DNA from 3 places in the Aeribacillus sp. SP014 genome. Region 1 is predicted to be linked to each of the others. Evidence: predicted binding sites of a transcription regulator. Region 1 holds the regulator's gene; each other region holds the start of a gene.

Region 1 (7,633 bases):
GCTCTGTGCCGATATTGTTATGTCCGAGTCGTACAGCTTCTTCCTGCGCTAAAGCAAGCACTTTTTGCGCCCGTTCCGTAAATCTCCCAAACATCATTGTTCATCATCCTCCCTTTGCTTCCTTTCTAATTGAAGCCTTTCACGAATTAATGTTGCCCTGCGAATATCCCGTTCATTCGGCCGTAGAACTCCTCCTGAATATTGTTGCAGAAATCCGGGCTGAATTAAAATCATAAGCTCATTTAAAACACTGCGTGGAACATTTTGAATAATCCCTAGGTCAATTCCTAAGCGCACATCTGATAAACATTGAATTGCTTCTTTCGATGGAATAATTCTGCTGTATTTGAGAGTGCCATAGGAACGATATACACGGTCTTCTAGATGATGCGGATTCGTTTTATATAAAGCATCTCTTGCAGCCCGTTCTTGAGCAATTAATTGCCCGACAACACCTATTAAATCATCGACAATATCATCTTCTGATTTGCCTAGCGTAATTTGGTTCGAAATTTGGAATATATTACCTATCGCTTCACTTCCTTCTCCGTACCGACCTCTCACAACCAATCCTAATTGATTGATAGCAGGTATAATTTGGTTAATCTGCTGTGTTAAGACAAGTCCTGGAAGGTGCATCATCACGGAAGCCCGCAAGCCGGTACCGACATTTGTTGGACAGCTAGTTAAGTAGCCCCTATGTTCATCAAATGCATAATCAACTTTTTCCTCAATCCAATCGTCAAGATTCATTGCCATTTTCAACGCTTCTTTTAGCTGAAGGCCCGGGAACAAACATTGAATTCTAATATGATCCTCCTCGTTTATCATAATGCTCACTTCTTCGTTTTCAGATAAAAGGCACCCTCCAAGTGCTGATTCTTCCATTAAATAAGGACTAATCAAATGCTTCTCTACAAGTACGCGTTTTTGAATAGGCTGAAGTTCATTCATTTTCAGCAGCACGAATGTCCCTAAACCGTCAAACACTCTTTGTGAAAATGATTCTTCAAATGTATTTAAAACAGCCAAGGCTTCTTCATTCGACATAATGGTAGGGAAGCTGATATTTTCTATATTTCGCGCCAATCTGACTCGGCTGCTCAGCACAATATCGGAATCAGGTCCTTCTTGATTCATCCAAGGGCTCATGGCTGAACGAATAAATTTTTGAAAGGACATGTCATACTCCCCTTTCGTTCCGTCCATTTATCTTCGCTTCAATGGACCGAATTTCATCCCGAACTTGAGCTGCTCTTTCGAATTCCTCTTTCGCAATTAATTCTTGCAGTTCCTGTTTAAGCATTTTCAGGCGCTTTTTCAAATGAATACTTCCACCGGTCCGTTTCGGCACTTTACCGCCGTGAGTTGTATTCCCGCCATGAACACGTTTTAAAATCGGAGTAATTTGGTGATAAAATGTTTTGTAACAATGGGAGCACCCGAATTTGCCAATTTTTGTAAATTGATCAAACGTCATATTACATTTCTCACATTGAATGACCTGATTTTTCTTGAAAACATTTTGCCCTTGGCTGCTAATGGCGCTGTCCATATTTAATAATCCGGACAATAAGTTGTTTATAGAAAAGCCTGGATTCATATTGAATATGAATACATCACTTTTTTCCTGTGCACATTTTTCACATATATGCACTTCAGTCTTTTCACCGTTGATGATTTTTGTAAAGTGGAAAGTAGCGGGCCTTTCATGACATTCTTGACAAATCATCGTCCATCACATCCTCACTTGTATTTTAACGAGGTGAGCATCGCCTTCATCATCCTTGCCCTCAATTCGTCTCGATCAGGCAAATCAATATATAAAACAGACCGATCAATTACGCTCAACATAATTTTCGCTTCTCTTTCTGAAATAACCTCTTCATCAGCCAATCTCAAAATAATATCCTCCGCCGACGATTGTGACAGCCTTTTACCAATGGCATTTAAAATTTGATTGATCAACTGGATACGGTCATTGATTCGAATTTTCATAATTCGGATATAACCGCCTCCACCCCTTTTGCTTTCGACAATGTAACCCCGTTCAATTGTAAAACGAGTGTTGATCACGTAATTGATTTGCGATGGAACACATTGAAATTTATCCGCAATTTCACTTCTTTTAATTTCAACAATTTCTTTTCCGCTTGAATCTAATACATGCTTTAAATATTGCTCGATAATATCAGATATATTCCGCACCTCGAAAAACACCTCCTTCAACTTTTTGATCGGAATTGCAAAACGCTCAAGAAATGTGCAATATCCTTGAGGGATAGGAGGCAAGATGTTTACGTAATGCTTATTTCCTAAACGATAACAACTAGTCACTTGACTTTGACTATATTTGACCTTAATTATAATATAAATTTTTTTTTGTGTCATTTCAACAAAAAAGCTCACTAATAATATTGCCATTTACAATATGGAAAAACCCGCTCTTTAAAAAACTTTTTTAACTTCTTGAAATTTCAATAATTCGTTTATGATTTCAGGCATTTCATCTTTTGGAAGGCCAATTTCAAGTAAATATGAACGCTTCGCATGTTTAGTTTCTTTTGGCTTTGACAATGTAAAATGAATTTTATAAACAGAAATATTTAATTGTTCAAGTTTCCGAGTAAATTCCACCAAATCATCTTCTGGAAGACTAACTTGTATCCATTTTTTGCTTGACTTCTCAGCAAAAAAAGCCTCCACCTTATTGAGAAAGATCAAACTCAACAATACAATCAAGGTAGAAAAAATCGCCAACGGATACATTCCTGCCCCAACGACAAGGCCAAGTCCTGCAACAACCCAAATCGAGGCTGCCGTCGTTAATCCTCTTACCGTAACCCCTCTCACTAATATCGTTCCAGCACCTAAAAAACCAATGCCGCTAATGACATAAGAAGGAATTCTTGCTGGGTCAAAACGAATATTTTCATAACGATCCATATATTCTTCAAAGCCATAAAGAGACAGCAACATCATCATGCAGGAGCCGACACCAACTAACAAATGCGTGCGAAAGCCTGCTGGATGCCGTTTAAATTCTCGTTCAAGGCCAATAAATCCACTTAAAATGACTGCTAAAACAATGCGAATCAACATAATTTGCCATTCCTCAGGCATTATCATTCCTCCTTACTATCCAAATGACTTTTTCTGTTTTGGCCATATATGAATTTTGAAATGATACAGTATTATACTTTCCCATTATATGCGATGAACAGTGCTCAATATTCAATTGTTCTTGAGTATGAGACTAAGAATGATATGAAACAAAAAAGCACTTTTAGAGCTGGCTTTAAAATCAAACGAAGCTTTCACTGCTCATATGCTTCAAGAATGGAACAGTTTATGTTTCTTGTAACGATCAATTAATTATACTCCGATTGAAGGTTTTAAAGAAAGCGAGCTTGATTTCAATAGATGCGGAGAATCTTCAGAAGAAGCGAGCTCTTAGTTGTTCGTAAATTTGTCGTTTTTGTTCGTTCTGTTTTAAGCTGTTTTGTCTGTTTGTTGTATATTTCCATTTACAAGAGGATAAAAGAGGCTTGAGCTTGTCAAATCACATGCAGTGAATAATTGTTTCGTCCATACTTTTTTACAAGGATAAGCAAATCTCGCCTCCATCGCTTTTCTCAGATTAATTAAAACGGTTTGCATCATTCAAATCAATTAAAGATGTTTTTGTAACAGCAAAAATATCCATTTCGGCTTTCGACAATTTTCTCGAAAAATTGGCTTTTAGACTGTCATTTCTTAATTTTTCATTTTATGATCATAACGGAAAGTATTGCAACGGAAAAACATCACAAAAAGCTAAAAAAGAAGCCGATTCCTCCACCGCCTTCGCTATACACGAGAGGCGGTGGTCATATCGGCAAAAAAATAAGATGAAAGGTATTTATTCTATGTCACGATTAATAATTTTAGGCGGATCTAAGTTTTTAATAACGGGCTCTCTAGACTTTATATCTGCATACGTATTGATAATTTCCGGATCATAAATAATTTGCAGCCTAGAAAGCTTGCCTATTTGGTTTTGTGCACCTTCAAAATAATCGTTATTCGTAATCCTTTGTGCTCCCTCAAAATATCGATTACTAGCACGCCCTCTTATCGCATTTAAAACAATGCGCCTCGCTGATATTCCTCCTTCTATACGAATATTTGAACCAACTCCAAACATTTCTAATGCTTGTTCTGAATAGAAAAACCCTTTAATATTACTAGGTTCATCCTGGTTAACGCTATTATTTCTAATGTTTATATTTCCTTTTGCAAAAATAATTAATGAACCGTTTTGACCTAATCCATTGATGCGCGAATATTCAATCGTCACATCCCCCATTACATACATAATTGAATTAAATTCCGCATCAGCCCCTCTAATCGTCAGATCACCGTTCACAAATATGGGGCCGTCCACCCGAATTTTGTCATAATTATTTGGGTTGTACGAATTAGATCCGTTGCCAATTGTTAAATCTTTCTCTATATAGGCTCCCTCCTTAAAGGTGGTCTGTCTGAATTGATTATTTGAATTGCGAATTGTTAATGAACCTGCAGTGGCAAAGCTTTTAAAAAGATTATTCCCAGTAAATGTGTAATCTCCATCGTATTTCTCACACCTTATTAAAATACATTCATCATGACTCGCATAAACTTTGTCATTAGGCCAATTTTGGTTTGAGATTAGTTCATTATTAGCTTTTATGATCGTTACACCAGGAGAATTATGTTTATAATAAAAAACTGATTTTTGTGCAGGAATTTGAATGTCATCACGGATCGGCTGCCTTTTTACAATAACCGGGGCTTGCCGATTGTAAAAAGCATCATCAATACGATCTGTTAGCTTTGTATAAGAACTTCCAAAATTAGAAGTTGTAATATGTTGTCCATATGGAGGGGTATGATTAAAGGTAAAAATATTTCCGCCAAGTAGTAAATTTGCATTTGCTTTTCCTTGTGCCGGCAAAATGCTCGGGTAAACGGACGCAATCCATTTCTCACCACTTAAATATGCATATCCGCGGTTCGTTATGATTAAATTCCCGTCTACCTTCATATCCCCTGTGATTGAAACCCCGCCGTGCAAAAACAAATTTCCTTCACCAGGTATACAGGTATTTGGAGTTTTACATAATTTGTTGGCACCGAGCGCATAATGTAACGTCTCCAAAACAGATTGTGCACCAATTTCAACTTCTGAAATAACCGTTTTTTCCTTGCCATCAACAAATCCTCTGCTTAAAAAGGTTATCTTCTTCTTTAGCGGGTTTTCTTCACCATTTTCTATTACATTTTCTATATTTCGTATATATACTCGATATTCACCAGTTGCGCCAGTATTGTGAACACTATTTACCTCGTCTTTATAGCGATTTAAAATCGTATTTAATTTCGTTATAAACTCGCTGCGGGTAATTCCTTCTTCTCCGAGTTCATTTTTCAAATCACTTTGAATCTGACTCGTAATATGCTCAATTCCTTTATTCGCTAATTCACGAGCTTGAACATAATCCTCGCTTGTTTGATTTCTTTTCACCCCAGATAAAGCCACTGTCAAAACGGAAACAGACAAGACTGTAAATAGTAAAAAGATCAACATGGTTAAGATTAAGGAGTATCCTTTTTCATTCATTATGATTTTCATTATTATTTTGCACTCCTTTTCGATCATCAATAATGTTCACAATACTTTTCAGTTCCATTGTTTGCTGTGTTTTAGTAGATTGTAAAACTAACAAAATTTCAAACACATCTTCTCGTTCCGTTTCTATCAATTTGGATTCGCGAGAAAGCACGATATTTTTGTTTGTTAACGACAATTCTTTGTTATTAATCACTACGCGTGAATGTTCATGATCAAAACCAATTTTGCTGCCGTCATTTTTAATTAAAAAGTAGTTACCTCCCGCATCCGGCAATTTCCGCTCCTGAATCTCACTAACCTTTAACACAAACAACTCATCAATTAAATGGGCGAGTATATAATCTGCTTCATCGCGCAAGGCTGCTTCTTCCATCGCACGGTCATATGTTTTTAATCCGCTAAAAAGAACGGAGTAAGCGATCAGTCCGATAACAGACCCCAATAAAACCACTGAAAGAACTTCTACTAACGTAATTCCTTTATTAGAGGATATGATTTTTTTACTCATAGCTCACATACCCTTCAACCTTTGAAGAAATGGGTGTTTTTGAATTTTTTAAATTCACTTCAACAAGTACATTCAATAATCGAATCTTTTTTTCATCAGCAGTTTGACTGACCGTTACTTGAACTTCATACGTTTTATTATTTATAAGCGGAGAAAACAAAAGTTCACATTCATCGGGATCTGGACGGTTCGAGCAGCTGTCAGAAGTATAAACTTGCGGCTGATTAAAGCGATCATTATCTGGTTCATCAATATAAGAAAAAGGATTCATCTTAATTCTTTCCATTGTTGATTTCGCCAGATGAATTGCCACTAATTGATCATTGTTTACTACAGTTGTTTTATTAGTAAAAACAAAAAGATTAAGAAATGCCAAAATAATGATGGAAAGAATGACGAGAGAAATTAGTATCTCCACAAGTGTAAACCCGTCCATTTTCTTCACAATCTTCATTTTCATAGAATATTCACCCATTTTTTTAAATATTAAGTAATAGTCGCAATGGCTGTAGTGAATTGGAACTATATCCTCTGAAATTGGACTTTTTGACTAAAAAACCATTGTCTTAAACGAATCATAATAATAGAATGTAAGTATATGGAACATTTTTACTAAATCCGTAAAAATTTTTCTCTCCAAAATTTGCTATGATTATACAAAAATACATTATTTATTACTTTTATTTTACTTCAAAATAAAGCCTTTTAGACTAAAAGAAAACAATATTTTTACTATTTATTCAAATTTTTACATTTTATTGTGGATGAATTGCTGTAATTTTGCTATTATTATACAAAATATTTTATCTTCGTTGCTTTCATTTTACTCCAAAATAGGTCTTTTTAACTAAATAAAGCTGTATTTTTTACCTATTTTGTAAAATTTTATATTTTTACAGGCTGAATTAGACAAATCAATTGTACTTCTTCTTTTACTCATACGATGAAGAAACAAGCTCTAAGGAACTGGAGCCTTGCGCAATCAACCGCGCTTCTAAAAGATCCCGAATATTGGCATTGAAATGAAAAGTCAACCTTAGTAATATATATTTATTTGCCGGTTTCAGTCTTCTAAGCTTGATCAGACAAATGATACATAGAAAGGCAGGTTCTTTATGAGCAGGATGAAAAGGTTAATGGCTTTGTTTTTTTCTTTCATAATCGTTATATCAGCTGCGACCATTAGTTTCGGAACTCCCCATATCGCAAACGCTGCCTTTACAATTCCTGATGGTTCTACAGTCGGAGGAATTGATGTCGGTGGAATGACTGTTGATGAAGCTAAAGACATTTTATCAGATAAGATCAATGAGTGGAAAAATCAAAGTGATATGACGATTGAATCACCCACGGAAATATTAACCATTCCATCTGAAGATATTCAGTATGATCTGAAATCAAACGATGGATCAATTGCTCGAAAAAACAAAAACACCGTGGTATGCCTTCTTTATTAAAAAAAAATCAGT
Region 2 (7,633 bases), 3.0 Mb from region 1:
AGCTCTTTTAAAAGCTTTTCTACTATTCCTTTTACTTCGTTCATTGTTAAAGGCTTGAACAGGATCGTGTCATCAATCCGGTTTAAAAATTCTGGCCGGAAATGCATGGAAAGCTCATCAAGAACTTTCTTTTTCGCTTCGTCTGTTATTTCCCCCTCATCATTTAAACCGGAGAGCAAATGCTGAGAACCGATGTTGGATGTCATAATGATCACTGTATTTTTAAAATCAACTGTTCTTCCTTTCGAATCGGTCACCCTGCCGTCATCAAGCATTTGCAGCAATATGTTAAACACTTCTGGGTGAGCCTTTTCGATTTCGTCCAGTAATATAACCGAGTACGGATGTCTCCGAACTTTTTCCGTCAGCTGTCCTCCTTCTTCATATCCGACATAACCCGGAGGTGCGCCGATCAGCCTTGAGACAGAATGTTTTTCCATATACTCCGACATATCAATGCGGACTATTTCGTCCTCGCTGTCAAAAAGAGCTTCTGCCAATGCTTTCGCCAGCTCCGTTTTCCCGACCCCTGTCGGACCTAAAAAGAGGAAGGAGCCGATCGGCCTGTTCGGATCTTTTATGCCTGCCCGAGCACGCAAAACTGCATCCGATACTAATTCAACCGCTTCGTCTTGCCCGATGACCCTTTCTTTTAATATTTGTTCAAGCTTCAGAAGCTTTTCTCTTTCCCCTTGTACAAGCTTTGCTACCGGAATGCCAGTCCATCTTGACACAATACCGGCAATTTCCTCTTCTGTTACTTCCTCGCGAAGCATCTTGTTTTCCTCTTTCTGCTTCATTTCTTCTTCCAGCTGTTTGATTTGTTTTTCCAGCGCCGGAATTTTTCCATGGCGCAGCTCAGCCGCTTTGTTTAAATCGTATTCATTTTCAGCATCAGCTAAATCTCTGCGTGCTTTTTCCAGCTCTTCCCTCAAGCTTCTAAGCTGTTGAATACCTTCGACTTCAAGCTGCCATTTCGCCTTCATTTCATTTGCTTTCTCTTTTAAATTTGCAAGTTCCTTTTGCAACTCTTCCAATCTGATTCGGCTGATGTCATCCGTTTCTTTTTTCAATGCAGCCTCTTCAATTTCAAGCTGCATAATCCTTCTCGTCACTTCATCAAGTTCTGTCGGCATTGAATCTATTTCCGTGCGGATCATCGCGCATGCTTCATCGATTAAATCAATCGCTTTATCAGGCAGGAAGCGTTCTGTAATATAGCGGTGCGAGAGCTCACTCGCAGCTACAATCGCCGAATCATGAATTTTGACTCCATGATGGATTTCAAACCGCTCTTTTAGTCCTCGTAAAATGGAAATCGTGTCTTCCACAGACGGTTCGCTCACAAGCACCTGTTGAAAACGCCGCTCAAGCGCCGGATCTTTTTCAATATACTTGCGATGTTCATCAAGTGTCGTTGCTCCTATGCAGTGCAGCTCACCTCTCGCAAGCATCGGCTTTAACATGTTGCCGGCATCCATCGCTCCTTCTGTTTTGCCAGCCCCGACTATTGTGTGCAATTCATCAATAAATAAAATAATCCGTCCATCGCTCCTTTTAATTTCTTGCAAAACGGCTTTTAATCTTTCTTCAAATTCTCCGCGAAACTTGGCTCCCGCAATGAGCGAGCTCATATCTAAAGCAAATATTGTTTTATCTTTTAATCCCTCCGGTACATCTTTTCGTACAATCCGATGGGCTAATCCTTCCACGATCGCTGTTTTTCCAACCCCTGGTTCACCGATTAACACCGGGTTGTTTTTCGTTTTTCTTGATAAAATTCGGATCACGCGCCGAATTTCTTGATCACGGCCAATGACAGGGTCAATTTTTCCTTCTTTCACCTCTTTAACTAAATCACGGCCGTATTTCTCCAATACTTCATAAGTGCTTTCTGGATTAGGTGATGTCACCCGAGCATTCCCCCTTATTTCCTTTAACACTTTCAATATGGCAGCTTTTGTTAAGTGATATTGCTGAAAAAGCTCTCTCACTTCTTTTGAGCTCGATTCGGAAAATGCCAATATAATATGTTCAACTGATAAATAATCATCTTGAAAATCTTTCCTTATTTCGTCCGCTTTTGCAAAAGCTTCTGAAAGAGTACGGGAAATATAAATATTTACCTCACCGTTTCCGTGAACAGATACTTTCGGCTTTTTTTGTAAATACTCGTTGATCGCTGCCTCAATTTGTTGTACAGGGCATTTAAGTTTTTCTAAAATTCTTGGAAAAATCCCGTCAGACTGCCGCAGAAAAGCAAGTAAAATATGAAATTCATCCACTTCTTGATGTTCATGTTCTTTTGCGATTTTTTGAGCTTCTACCAGACCTTTTTGCAGCTTCTCCGTGAATTGATTTACATCCATACCGAAACGCCCCTATTTTGACTTTTTTTGACCTTTAATTTTATTATAACTTCTTTATAAATCAAGTAAAGCCATTCGTTTTCCGAATGGCTTAGCGTTGTTCGAAATATTACGGCTTGCGCTTATAGGTCCAAACCCGATTATGGTTGGATGTTTCGGGGAATCGATCTCCTGCTTTGAGTTCAACCTTTTTGGGATCGACCACCATCGATCCGGTCTCGCCGACTTCGATGTAAATTCCGTTGTTAGGTGCTTTTTGACCAGGCCTGAATTGACGATTTTGACCCATGAATCATCCCTCCTTGGACATTATTGTTGGCTATCAGAAGATTTTTCATGTATAGACAGAAACACCTTTGATAATTTTCATTATGTGATGTACTTCGAAACTTTACTCAACACCCAAAATCGAGCTCACTGCATATGGCATCCTTTTGAAAAAATCGTTTAAGCGTTCAAGCACCGAATGCTGGATCAAAAGCTCTTTTTACTGTTTCTGCGAGAATCATTATTTACAATTATCGTTCTTTTTTGTCTGGATATATATGCAGTAGAGTAAAACCTTTCGCCCCGGTTTCAAAAGAAAAAAGCAGGAGATCATCCTGCTTTATCAACGAAAGATCTTGTTAAGCCATAATTTCTTTTAAAATTGCTTTTTGCGCATGAAGGCGGTTTTCGGCCTGCAAAAATACCGCTGATTGGCTTCCGTCCATCACTTCATCTGTCACTTCCAAACCGCGCGCAGCCGGCAGGCAGTGAAGGAAGCTTACATCTCGTTTTGCTTTTGCCAGCAAGGATTGATTTACTTGAAACGGTTTAAATGCTTTCATTCTTGCTTCTGTTTCTTCTTCCTGTCCCATGCTGACCCAAACGTCCGTATAAATAATATCAGCATCCTGAACCGCTTCGTCTGGATTATGAATTAATTCGACTTTCCCGCCCGTTTCGCCAGCAATTTCTTTCGCCTGTTTCAAAATGCTTTCATTTGGTTCATAGCCTTCTGGGGCTGCGATCGTAAAATGAGCGCCAACTTTTGCGCAGCCAACCATAAGGGAGTGGGCTACATTGTTGCCGTCGCCAACATAAACGACTTTTACGCCTGAAAATTTGCCTTTCAGCTCATAAATTGTCAATAAATCAGCTAACGCTTGGCAAGGATGGTACAAGTCGCACAAACCATTGATGACAGGGACAGTTGCATATTCGGCAAGCTCTTTGACCCGATTGTGGTCAGTTGTGCGGAGAAGAATGGCATCCACATATCGCGACAATACTCTCGCTGTATCAGCGATTGTCTCACCGCGCCCGAGCTGAAGCTCTTTTGAAGAAAGAGCAAGCGCATGTCCCCCTAATTGCAGCATTCCTACTTCAAAGGAGACACGAGTTCGAGTGGATGATTTTTCGAAAATCATCGCCAGCGTTTTCCCATGAAGGACGTTTGATAGCGGATTTTGCTTTAATTTCAATGCTTCCTCGAGCAAATATTGAATTTCTTCTGATGTAAAATCAAGCAGCTTTAAAACGTTACGACCTTTAAGTGTGCTCATAAACTCATTTCGACTCCTTTATCTGACAGTTCATGTAAAGAAATAGGCGTGTATTTGCTAACTGTTAGTGCACTTAAAAATGCCTGAAATGATGCTTCTTCCGTCAATACCATAATTCCTCGTTCAAGCGCTTTTTGTCGTCTTGCCTTTGCCTGATCGTTTTCTTCCGGATTATAATAAAGCACCGCTTCTTTTTTCTCAAGCCAACTTTCAAAATTATCCGTTACCGGTTTTATATAATCGAGTACATCATCTTTCTTATCTCCATCCACAAAAATACCGTCCGAATGAATTGGAAATAAATGATCGAATACCTTCCGCATCGCTTCCTCCACAGATTTGCCGACACACATTCCTTCGCCCGTCGATTTCATTTCCGGACCTAGTTTCATATCGACATCTGAATGGGCGTGCGTTGAAAATACCGGATATTTAATAGCCACATATTCATGGGCTGCTATTTGAGGATGTAAGTCAGTTAACATTTTTCCGGTTAAAATGGTTGTCGCAAGATCTACTAACGGCACTCCGGTAACTTTGCTGACGATCGGCACAGTCCGGCTCGCACGCGGATTCACTTCCAGCACATAAACGTCCTGACCATCAATTAAAAATTGAATGTTCATAATGCCTTTATATTGCAAATGTTGAACCATTCTTTCCGCATAGTCGGTCATTTTTTCTTTTATTTCTTTTGACAACGACACAGCTGGAAAAATCGCATAACTATCGCCAGAATGAACACCAGCGGGCTCGATATGCTCCATAAATCCCGGAATAAACACATTTTTCCCGTCAGCTATTAAATCAACCTCCGCTTCCTGACCAAAAAGGAATTCATCTAAAAGAAGAGGAAAATGATTTTCGTCCGTCTGCTCCACTAACGAAAGCAGCTCTTCTTGATTTTTTACCTTCACCATGCCTTTTCCGCCAATAACATATGAAGGTCTTAACAGGATCGGATACCGCAGCTTTTTCGCTTCCGATATCGCCTCCTCTTTTGTATGTGCCATTGCTCCTTGAATGTGCGGGATATTCGTTTCGTCTAATAGCTGATAAAATCTTTCTCGATCCTCCAATATGTCCAGAAGCTCAGAAGTTGTACCAAGCAGCTTCACGCCTGCTTTTTCAAGCTTCTCCGCTAAGTTGATCGCCGTCTGGCCGCCAAATTGGACGAGCGTTACGTCAATGTTTTCATTTTCAACAACATTTAATATATGTTCTACTGTTAACGGCTCAAAATATAATCGATCCGCTGTTTCATAATCAGTGCTGACCGTCTCAGGATTATTGTTGATCATGATCGCGTCATATCCAAGCTTTTGCAATGTTTGAATGCAGTGAACAGCACTGTAATCAAACTCAACTCCCTGTCCGATGCGAATCGGGCCGGAACCAATGACAAGCGCCTTCTTCTTTCCTCTTGTGGAGACAGCTTCGTTTTCACCGAAAACGTACGTAGAATAGAAATAATTTGTTCTCGCTTCAAATTCTGCTGCACATGTATCAACCATTTTGAATATGGCTTTAATCCCCCACTCTTTGCGGAGCTTTCGGATTTCTTTTTCTTCTGTCTTTTGCCAATATGAAATCGAACGGTCGGAAAAGCCGAAAAATTTCAGTTCTTTTAAAAGGTTTGGAGACAGCTTTTCTTTTTTCGCTTTTCCTTCAAGTTCAATTAGATGGTTGAAAACATGCAAGAAATAATAGTCAATTTTTGTCTGGCTGTGAAGCTCATCTATGGAAACTCCTCTTCTTAACAGCTCCATTAAGATGAAAAAGCGTTCATCATCTGCATGCTGGAGGCGGTTAATAAGAGCTGACGTATCTTCTTTCACAAGCTTAGGCAAATAAATGCCGATATTATTTAATTCCAACGATTCCGCAGCTTTTTGCAGAGCGGCTTCCATCGTCCGTTCGATCGCCATCACTTCGCCGGTTGCTTTCATCTTTGTTCCAAGCTTCCGATCTGCTTTTGTAAATTTATCAAACGGCCAGCGCGGAAATTTGACAACTACATAGTCAAGTGCAGGTTCAAAGCTGGCATATGTCGACATCGTTAACGGGTTCTTCAGCTCCGCTAATGAGTAGCCAACAGCTAGCTTTGCAGCCATTCTGGCAATTGGGTAACCGGTCGCTTTCGAAGCAAGTGCGGAAGAGCGACTTACCCTAGGGTTGACCTCAATCACGTAATATTGCTTGCTTTCAGGGTCAAGTGCAAACTGAATGTTGCAGCCCCCGACCACCTTTAATGCATCGATGATTTTCAAAGCCGCCTGCCGGAGCATTTGATATTCTTCATCTGTTAATGTTTGAGATGGAGCAACAACGATCGAATCCCCAGTATGAATTCCGACTGGATCAATGTTTTCCATATTGCAGACGGTAATACAAGTACCTTTTGCATCGCGCATCACTTCATATTCGATTTCCTTAAATCCGGCAATGCTTCTTTCCACAAGCACTTGATTGATTGGGCTCATTTTAAGTCCATTTGTGACAATGGAAATAAACTCTTCTCGGTTGTAGGCGATGCCTCCGCCTTTGCCGCCAAGCGTATAAGCCGGACGAATGATAATCGGAAAACCAATTTCATCAGCAAATTGAAGGGCGGACGGAACATCCTCCACAATTTTGCTTTCCGGGATCGGCTCGTTCAAATCAATCATCAGCTTTCGAAATAGCTCCCGGTCCTCCCCTTTTTGAATCGATTCGATCGAGGTTCCGAGCAGTTTCAAACCGTATTTTTGCAAAATCCCTGCCTGATCAAGCTCCACAGCTAGATTTAAAGCCGTCTGCCCCCCCAATGTTGCCAAAAGGCCGTCTGGACGTTCTTTTGCAATTATTTTTTCAATGCTTTCCACCGTAAGCGGCTCTGAATAGACCGCATCGGCAATTTTCGTATCGGTCATAATCGTTGCAGGATTGTTGTTAACAAGTACAACTTCAAATCCTTCTTCTTTTAACGCCAAGCATCCCTGTGTCCCAGAATAGTCAAATTCCGCCGCTTGGCCGATAATGATCGGACCTGAACCGATCACTAGTATTTTGTTTAATGATGTATCTTTAGGCATAGACTTTTTCTCTCCCTGCTGCTACATATGTGTCTAAAAATTCATCAAAAATAAAACTAGCATCTTCCGGTCCTGGATGGGCTTCCGGATGAAATTGAACAGACATGACTTTCAATTTTTCATGCTCAAGCCCTTCAACTGAGCCGTCATTGACATTTGTATATCGCAATTTAAGAGGTGTTTTTTCCAAGCTTTTTTTATCCACCACATAGCTGTGGTTTTGTGATGTAATAAATACGTTTCCTGTTTTTTGATCAATTACCGGATGGTTTGCTCCGCGGTGCCCGAATCTGAGCTTTGTTGTATTCCCGCCAAACGACAGGGCAATCAGCTGATTCCCTAAACAAATCCCGAGCGTCGGATATTGCTTCATCAATTGGTTTAATGTTGAAAAATAATTTTTCATTTGCTTTGGATCGCCCGGTCCGTTCGACAGCACGATGCCATGCGGCTTGATTTCAAACACTTTTTCCATTTGATGAAACGGAACGACTGAAACTTTACAGCCTCTTTTCAGCAAAGAATTCAAAATCGATTTTTTAAATCCAAAATCAATTAGCGCAATGTGTGTCGCACCATTGCCAAACGTTTCGATTTCGCTTGCAGAAACATCGCGAATCGGAAAATCGGAGAGCTTATCCTG
Region 3 (7,633 bases), 3.3 Mb from region 1:
ACAGATTTACTCTCATTTATGATCCCTCATTTTCAAAGAGAAGGAAAAAGTCAAGTGGTCATTGCAATCGGTTGCACTGGCGGACAGCATCGCTCGGTGACTCTGGCTGAATATTTAGGGGATTTTTTCCGCAAAAACTACAAAGTGCATGTATCCCATCGTGATATTGAAAGGAGAAACTATCGATAACTATGGATAAAAAGAAAATCGTCATTATTGGAGGAGGAACCGGATTATCTGTTCTGCTTCGAGGCTTAAAGCTGCTCCCTTTTGATATCACGGCCATTGTAACAGTTGCAGATGATGGCGGCAGCTCTGGTAGACTTCGTGATGAACTGAACATTCCCCCGCCGGGCGACATTCGCAACGTGTTAGCTGCTCTTTCCGATGTGGAACCGCTAATCGAGGAACTTTTTCAGCATCGTTTTAAAAAAGGGAACGATTTGACTGGCCATTCTCTCGGCAATTTAATACTTGCAGCTATGACCAATATCACCGGTGACTTTATGCACGCCATTCGGGAAATGAGTAAAGTATTAAATGTTCGCGGTACTGTTTTGCCTGCAGCGAACCAGAGCGTTGTATTAAATGCGGAGATGGAAGATGGATCTGTTGTGAAAGGGGAATCGAAAATCCCTTTTTCAGGAAAAAAAATTAAAAAGGTGTTTTTAACCCCGAAAAATGTAAAACCTCTTCAAGAAACGATCGATGTCATCAGACAGGCACATATGATCATTTTAGGGCCTGGAAGTCTTTATACAAGCATTTTACCGAATTTGCTCGTTCCGAAAATTGGCGAGGAGGTTTGCAAATCCTCGGCCAAAAAAATATATATATGCAATGTCATGACTCAGCCAGGGGAGACGCTAAACTATACAGCGAGCGATCATGTGAAGGCTCTTTACGATCATTTAAACTGTCCGTTTATTGATGTGATCCTCGTGAACAACGGATCTATTCCCGAATACATACAAAAACGCTACGCGAAAGAATCAGCTTTTCCTGTCCAAGTCGATGCAGAGGCGCTAAAAGATATGGGACTTCGAGTAGTGCAGGACAACATGGTCTCCTTCGATCAACATGTTATTCGACATGATACGAATAAAGTGGCGAACATCTTAAAAAATTTGCTTCTGGAAGAAACGTAATCGGAAAGGGCGGTAATGGAAACATGTCGTTTGCTTCAGAGACGAAAAAAGAATTGACAACACTGGAAGTAAAACAATGTTGTTTAAAAGCAGAGTTGTCCGCGCTCATCCGAATGAACGGAACTGTGTCATTTTCCAACCGGGAATTGCTTTTGGATGTGCAGACGGAAAACGCAGCGATTGCAAGACGCATTTACATGCTGATCAAAAAAAAATATGACGTTCCGATCAAGCTGCTTGTACGAAAAAAGATGCGATTAAAAAAGAATAACGTCTATATTGTTAGAATGAATGAACAAGTAAAAGAGATTTTGGAGGATTTGCGAATTTTAGGCAAGGATTTTATGTATAACCATCAAATCTCTTTAGACCTTGTGAAAAAAAAGTGCTGCAAGCGGTCGTATATGCGCGGTGCGTTTTTAGCGGGCGGATCTGTCAACAACCCGGAAACTTCTTCATACCATTTGGAAATCTCGTCGTTATATAAGGAACATAACGATTCGCTATGCAGCTTGATGAATACGTTTTATTTAAATGCAAAAACACTGGAACGGAAAAAAGGATATATTACTTACTTAAAGGAAGCTGAAAAAATTGGGGAATTTTTGACATTGATCGGTGCCCATCAAGCTCTACTGCGTTTTGAAGATGTCCGAATCGTTCGTGATATGAGAAATTCAGTGAACCGCCTTGTCAATTGCGAAACAGCAAATTTAAATAAAACCATTGGAGCTGCTTTACGGCAGGTAGAAAATATAAAATTCATTGATGAAAAGATCGGATTAAGCGCCTTACCTGAAAAGCTGAGGGAAATTGCAGAATTACGGGTTATGTATCAAGATGTGACATTGAAGGAACTAGGTGAAATGGTGTCCAGCGGGAAAATCAGCAAATCGGGAATCAACCACCGATTAAGAAAAATCGATGAAATCGCTGAAAAATTGCGGGCTGGCAAAACGATTTCATTTAAATAAATTTTAAGAAGAGAGGGATTAATATGGTTGAGAAAAAAGTGGAAGTTCGGTTAAAAACCGGTTTGCAGGCACGACCGGCTGCATTGTTTGTTCAGGAAGCCAACAGGTTTTCATCTGACATTTTTATCGAAAAAGACGGAAAGAAAGTAAACGCCAAAAGCATCATGGGGTTGATGAGCTTAGCTATTAACAGCGGCTCTGAGATCACATTGATCGCAGAAGGAAACGATGAGGAAGAAGCATTAGAAGCGCTTATCAACTACATTCAAAACGAAAATTAATGTGAACACACAAAAAAATTGCCGCAAAATTCATCAATGGATGGATATTGCCTCTCTTGTGGGAGAAAGCAGGAAACAACCGCTGTCAGCCACAAGAGGGCTTTATTTTTGCTAAAACTGATATGAAGACGAAATGGCTTCGGGTGCGTTAATAGAAAAGTGTGATAAATCTTTTGTTGGGAGAGAGCTTTGTGAAGGTTCTTAACTGGAACTTTTGGATTCAAAGCATGCGAAAGATCGGGGCGAATCCGAGCAATATATTTGGTGTAAATACTATTTTTTCATAAATCTGCGATCAACATTCAAGAAAAAACAAACGTGCTTTGATATGGTTCGAATGACTTACAGCTGAATGGATAAAGAGAGATTCTAGCCCTTTTATAACATGAAAAAATCGATTATAACACTTGTTTTTGCCAGCAGGTGCCCAGAAAAAACTTCAGCAAAATACGGTTTACACAGGCTCTCCGAAAGCATATTTAATCTTTCATCCGGCTCGATCCGCATTTTGGGCTTAGATTAAAGCAATATCGGCAGTTAACGGCCTTTCGAAAACGTAAAGCTGACGATTCCTGCCAAAAAGTTAAATGAGGAGCTGCTGTCAAGATCATTCTTGACATTTACTCCTCATTCAAATGCGTGAAGGTATGAAGCAGCGGTTTATTTTTATACTGTCTGCTTGATATGTTTAAATTTTTTTGTCTTCCTATTTGAGGCAGCTTTTATTTTGTTAAAACTTTGTCAATCAACCCATATTCTTTTGCACGTTCAGCTGACATGAAATTGTCGCGGTCCGTATCACGTTCAATTACTTCAAGAGGCTGGCCAGTGTTTTCAGATAAAATTCTGTTCAATTTATCTCTTAAAGAGAGAATTCGTCTAGCTGCAATATCAATGTCAGTTGCCTGACCTTGCGCGCCTCCTAACGGTTGATGGATCATTACTTCACTATTCGGAAGGGCAAAACGTTTTCCTTTTGCACCTGCCGCCAATAAGAATGCTCCCATGGAAGCAGCCATTCCTATACACATCGTGGATACATCAGGTTTAATAAATTGCATCGTATCATAAATCGCCATGCCAGCAGTAATTGATCCGCCCGGGCTGTTAATATAAAGGGAAATATCTTTTTCAGGATCCTCCGCTGCCAAGAAAAGAAGCTGAGCAACGATGGAGTTTGCAACATGATCATCAATTGGCGTACCAAGGATAATAATGCGGTCTTTTAACAATCTTGAATAAATATCGTAAGCACGTTCACCACGGTTTGTCTGTTCAATAACAGTCGGTATTAAATTCATTATGTTTCCTCCCTCGCATCAAAGTTAAAGTCATTTCTATTCCATCATACATAAAAGGTCAATAAAGGTCAAACAAAAAACTTTTATATATAATTATTTATAAGATCAATACATGTACCATCATACCCTCATTTTTCATTTTTCAAACAACGATGAAAAATGAATTTTTCAAAACAATTTTGACACGATGGATAATTAAGCAAAATTTATTCTTGCATATACTGTTCGGTTCGATTATAATATAATTCGTGACATTTGAAAAATGCGCTCGTAGCTCAGTTGGATAGAGCGGTGGTTTCCGGTACCACGTCCGTCGGGGGTTCGAGTCCCTCCGAGCGCGTAAGCCTAGAGCAACAAGGGTTTAGAAGTCGTTCAACGGACGGGAACTACCGAAAAACGGACAACGTATTTTCGTAAGGTTTCCGTCCTACTGAATCAAAGAGACAAAGAGACCGCGTGCCTCCAAAATGAAAAATTTTGGAGGTTTTTATTATGCGAAAAAGGCTAGAAAGGTAGTTTCAAGACATCTGATTGTAGATGTAATCTCGGTTATATGACGGTTGCAGAAGGATTAAAATACGCTAAGATCATTTACAAAACGGAAGCTATCCAGGACGAACGAGTACCGATTATTGAAGTTCTTGAAAAAATTTTATAGATGTTGTCGGTTTTAGAGATCTTACTACTGACCAAATTAGACGTTACATTAATACGTCATCTGTAACCGTGGATATTCTTTTCGGTGCTATTAAATCGATTTTTAGAAAGCTACATAAATACGGTATTATTTGAAGAAAGTCTCGTCAAAAAAATGCCAAAACTAATAAGGATAAACAACGAATCTTTGTGCTTACAGACACGCAAGTAAAGAGGCTATGAAACGTCAAAGATATAGGTATTTACGGGATTTCGTGACTATGGTGCTATTAAACTAATGGTAGAGTGAGAACAAAGGGCAAACTAAGTTGAATAGTCAGAAATTTCTGGTATTTTAGATGACGGTATTATTATGTTACTGGGGCCAAAAACAATAGCCGTAAAAGCCGGATTGTTCCAATGACTAAAGAAGTATGTAAACTACTTGATAGAAGAAATTCGAGGATACTTCGGTAACATTTCATATGTATTCGTTAATCAATATGGTGAAAAGTTAAAAAGAAGGAAACATCAGGAAAATATTCAAACTAAAAGACGAATGTTGCGTAAGTCTTACACTGTTTAAGACATACATTTATCGTAACCTATTTGAAAAAGGTGACGATATTTGTTCGCTACAAATGATTCTTGATCACGCGGATATATCTACTGTGTAAATATACCTAGAATATACACCAAGCAATAATACGAAAAAATAGTCGAAAAGTCATGGGATATGTTGAAAAATAGCAGATAAATAAATATAATGAAGATGTCGAAATTTTGGAAAGTGAGGTAAATGTTAGTGAAAAAACGAAAATGGGGGTTTGTATTTTCAGTTTTCGCACTTAGCCTCGCGACTTTAGTCGGATGCGGAGGCGAAGAAGGTGCACAAAAAGTAGGAACATCGGAAGGGGCGCAAGAACAGAAAGAAGAAGCTAAACCGGAAATATTCAAAGTTGGCGATGTCGTTAAGTTAGGCGACTTACAATTAACTCTAAAAAGTGCTAAATACGTAGATGATGCCGAATATACGCCAGCAGAAAAAGGTAAAGTATTGGCGATAGAATTTGAAACGGTCAATAACGGAAAAGAGCAGTTATATTTTGGCGCGGAAGAGTTTGCAATCTCGACACAAGACGGAACACAACACGAAGAGTATTTCGGTCATGATGACGGCTTTATGAATGAAAATATTGGCGCAGGTAAGAAAATTACCGGTAAAATTTACTTCGATGTTCCTGAGGATTCAAAATACGAATTAGTCTACACACCATCATTCAGTTGGGACAACGAAAATATAACGTTTGAAATAACTCCTCAATAAGGCGGCGCATTTTGCGCCATCTTTTTTATTTTTGCGGAAGAAAATGTCGCGATTTCGTTTTCAATTTTAGTTAATGGAGGCTAGCATTATCAAACAGTTGTATGTTGACAAGCAATCGTTTCCCCTTTTATTACGGCAAAATAGTTGAAAAAAGAAAACTTTAGATAGTTAGTGAAATTTCAATGCACGGCTGGCAGAAACAAGGCCATCCCTTCTCCGTTTCCTTGACTGTAAATCTCAGAATCTTCCTCTTTTTACTGTGAAAATATTCCTGGTTGGCGGTATCAAAAAATATGAATTGGCAAGAACTATTTTCATTCATGGCGAGGGCTGTAAATCCGAAAATTTGCTTGCACAAACTTCTATGCGTCATCTAATCATTCATCGCACTCGATAAGAACTATGCCAAAAAGGGTGAAAAAAGATGTAAAATAATAATATCTTGAAGATTTATAGATCACGAAGGGTGTTGAAGAATGGAACGTATTTCAGTAGTTTCCATTTTAGATGTTATTGGTGAATTGTTTTCTGATGAAGTTTCGATTGCTGTTTCCAATACTAAGGAATATATCTATTACCGGCCGAGCAAACGGATTGATTTGAAAATCAGACCGGGAGACTTGGTGAGAAAAGGAACGATTGCGTATAAAGCTTTGCACACCAAACAAAAGGTTTCTGAGTTTATTAACCGCGATGTGTTTGGCGTTCCTTATCACGGGATGGCTGTGCCGTTTTTTTGGGAAGGAAAGCTTGAGGGATGCGTCACTGCGATTTTTCCTGCTTTGACGGATGGAAAATCTGTTGTGACCGTCAAAACTGATGACGGATGGGTTCCTATTCCTTTTTCGAAAGTTGCGTATTTAGAAGCAAAAGATAAAAAGACCTATGTGTACACTGAAGGGTGCTCAGGAACGCATAAATACTCTCTCCAGGAATTTGAATACTTGCTTCCAAAGGACTATTTTATTCGCTGTCATCGGGCTTTTATTGTGAATGTCAACCATATTAAGGAAATCTACCCTGATGCGCATTCAACTTTTTTGCTGTTGATGAATAACGGTGATAAAATTCCTGTCAGTCAGTCCTACTCTAGTTATTTTCGAAAATTGCTTGGATTTTAAAAAATCGTTCTGTTTTAGTATGGAAATTGAGTTGTTTATCTGAATTTTCGGTCACTTATCCCCAAAACCTTGCCCCGTTAACTTTTATCGGTAAAATAAATTTTAAATTCATTAAAGGGGAGATGATGGGGAAATGGACAATAAATTGGAAAGGATTGAAGATTTGCGTTTGCGCGATCGAATAGTCACAGCTGATGAAGCCGCATCATGGATCAAAGACGGGATGACTTTAGGGCTAAGCGGATTTACACGCGCGGGTGATGCGAAAGCGGTTCCATATGCGTTGGTAAAACGTGCAGAGCGAGAATCGTTTAAAGTAAATGTGTATACAGGAGCCTCTTTAGGTTCTGATATCGATAAAATGTTCACTGAAGCTGGCATTTTAGGCAAGAGGCTTCCTTTTCAGGCAGATCCTACGATGAGAAAAGGAATCAATCGGGGAGAATTTTTATTTGTCGATCAGCATTTGTCCCATACTGCTGAATTAGTGCGCTCAAATGTTATGGATCCAATCGATTTTGCAATTTTGGAAGCGGTTTCTATTACAAGAGATGGAATGGTTATTCCGACAACCTCCATTGGAAACTCGTTGACATTTGCCCAGCACGCAAAATCGATCATTATAGAGATTAATACGGCACAGCCTGTAGATTTAGTAGGAGTGCATGATTTGTATGAACCGGAGAAACAAGGGGAAAGAAAACCGATTCCGCTGACAAAATCGAATGATCGAATCGGTACGATCGGAATACCGATTGATATCGAGAAGGTAAAAGGAATTGTATTTACCAATCAGCTGGATTCACCGTCGACAATTGTGCCTCCGGATGAAGAAACAGTCATTA

The links. The regulator CtsR, encoded in region 1, represses protease genes until heat stress. The targets are predictions, from matches to a motif close to ATGGTCAATAAAGGTCAAACA.
Region 2: clpB (ATP-dependent chaperone ClpB) is a predicted target of CtsR. The motif match lies at 2,384-2,404, and genes of this name have one in related genera.
Region 3: clpP (ATP-dependent Clp endopeptidase proteolytic subunit ClpP) is a predicted target of CtsR. The motif match lies at 3,759-3,779, and genes of this name have one in related genera.

Annotation. Positions count from the first base shown of each region.
Region 1 is NZ_JBSRXI010000001.1:265,929-273,561, forward strand. It holds gene clpC (ATP-dependent protease ATP-binding subunit ClpC) at 1-97, opposite strand, end outside; gene ACVIJU_RS01415 (protein arginine kinase) at 94-1,182, opposite strand; gene ACVIJU_RS01420 (UvrB/UvrC motif-containing protein) at 1,184-1,732, opposite strand; gene ACVIJU_RS01425 (CtsR family transcriptional regulator) at 1,747-2,208, opposite strand; gene ACVIJU_RS01430 (MgtC/SapB family protein) at 2,449-3,123, opposite strand; gene ACVIJU_RS01435 (hypothetical protein) at 3,902-5,656, opposite strand; gene ACVIJU_RS01440 (hypothetical protein) at 5,637-6,164, opposite strand; gene ACVIJU_RS01445 (type IV pilus modification PilV family protein) at 6,157-6,624, opposite strand; gene ACVIJU_RS01450 (hypothetical protein) at 7,301-7,621, shown strand; gene ACVIJU_RS01455 (G5 domain-containing protein) at 7,578-7,633, shown strand, end outside.
Region 2 is NZ_JBSRXI010000001.1:3,242,072-3,249,704, forward strand. It holds gene clpB (ATP-dependent chaperone ClpB) at 1-2,369, opposite strand, end outside; gene ACVIJU_RS15905 (YjzC family protein) at 2,479-2,658, opposite strand; gene argF (ornithine carbamoyltransferase) at 2,996-3,916, opposite strand; gene ACVIJU_RS15915 (carbamoyl phosphate synthase large subunit) at 3,913-6,990, opposite strand; gene ACVIJU_RS15920 (carbamoyl phosphate synthase small subunit) at 6,983-7,633, opposite strand, start outside.
Region 3 is NZ_JBSRXI010000001.1:3,518,539-3,526,171, reverse strand. It holds gene rapZ (RNase adapter RapZ) at 1-189, shown strand, start outside; gene ACVIJU_RS17350 (gluconeogenesis factor YvcK family protein) at 192-1,148, shown strand; gene whiA (DNA-binding protein WhiA) at 1,172-2,122, shown strand; gene ACVIJU_RS17340 (HPr family phosphocarrier protein) at 2,146-2,403, shown strand; gene clpP (ATP-dependent Clp endopeptidase proteolytic subunit ClpP) at 3,126-3,704, opposite strand; tRNA gene ACVIJU_RS17330 (tRNA-Arg) at 3,969-4,044, shown strand; gene ACVIJU_RS17325 (DUF4352 domain-containing protein) at 5,146-5,667, shown strand; gene ACVIJU_RS17320 (LytTR family DNA-binding domain-containing protein) at 6,144-6,788, shown strand; gene ACVIJU_RS17315 (acetyl-CoA hydrolase/transferase family protein) at 6,922-7,633, shown strand, end outside.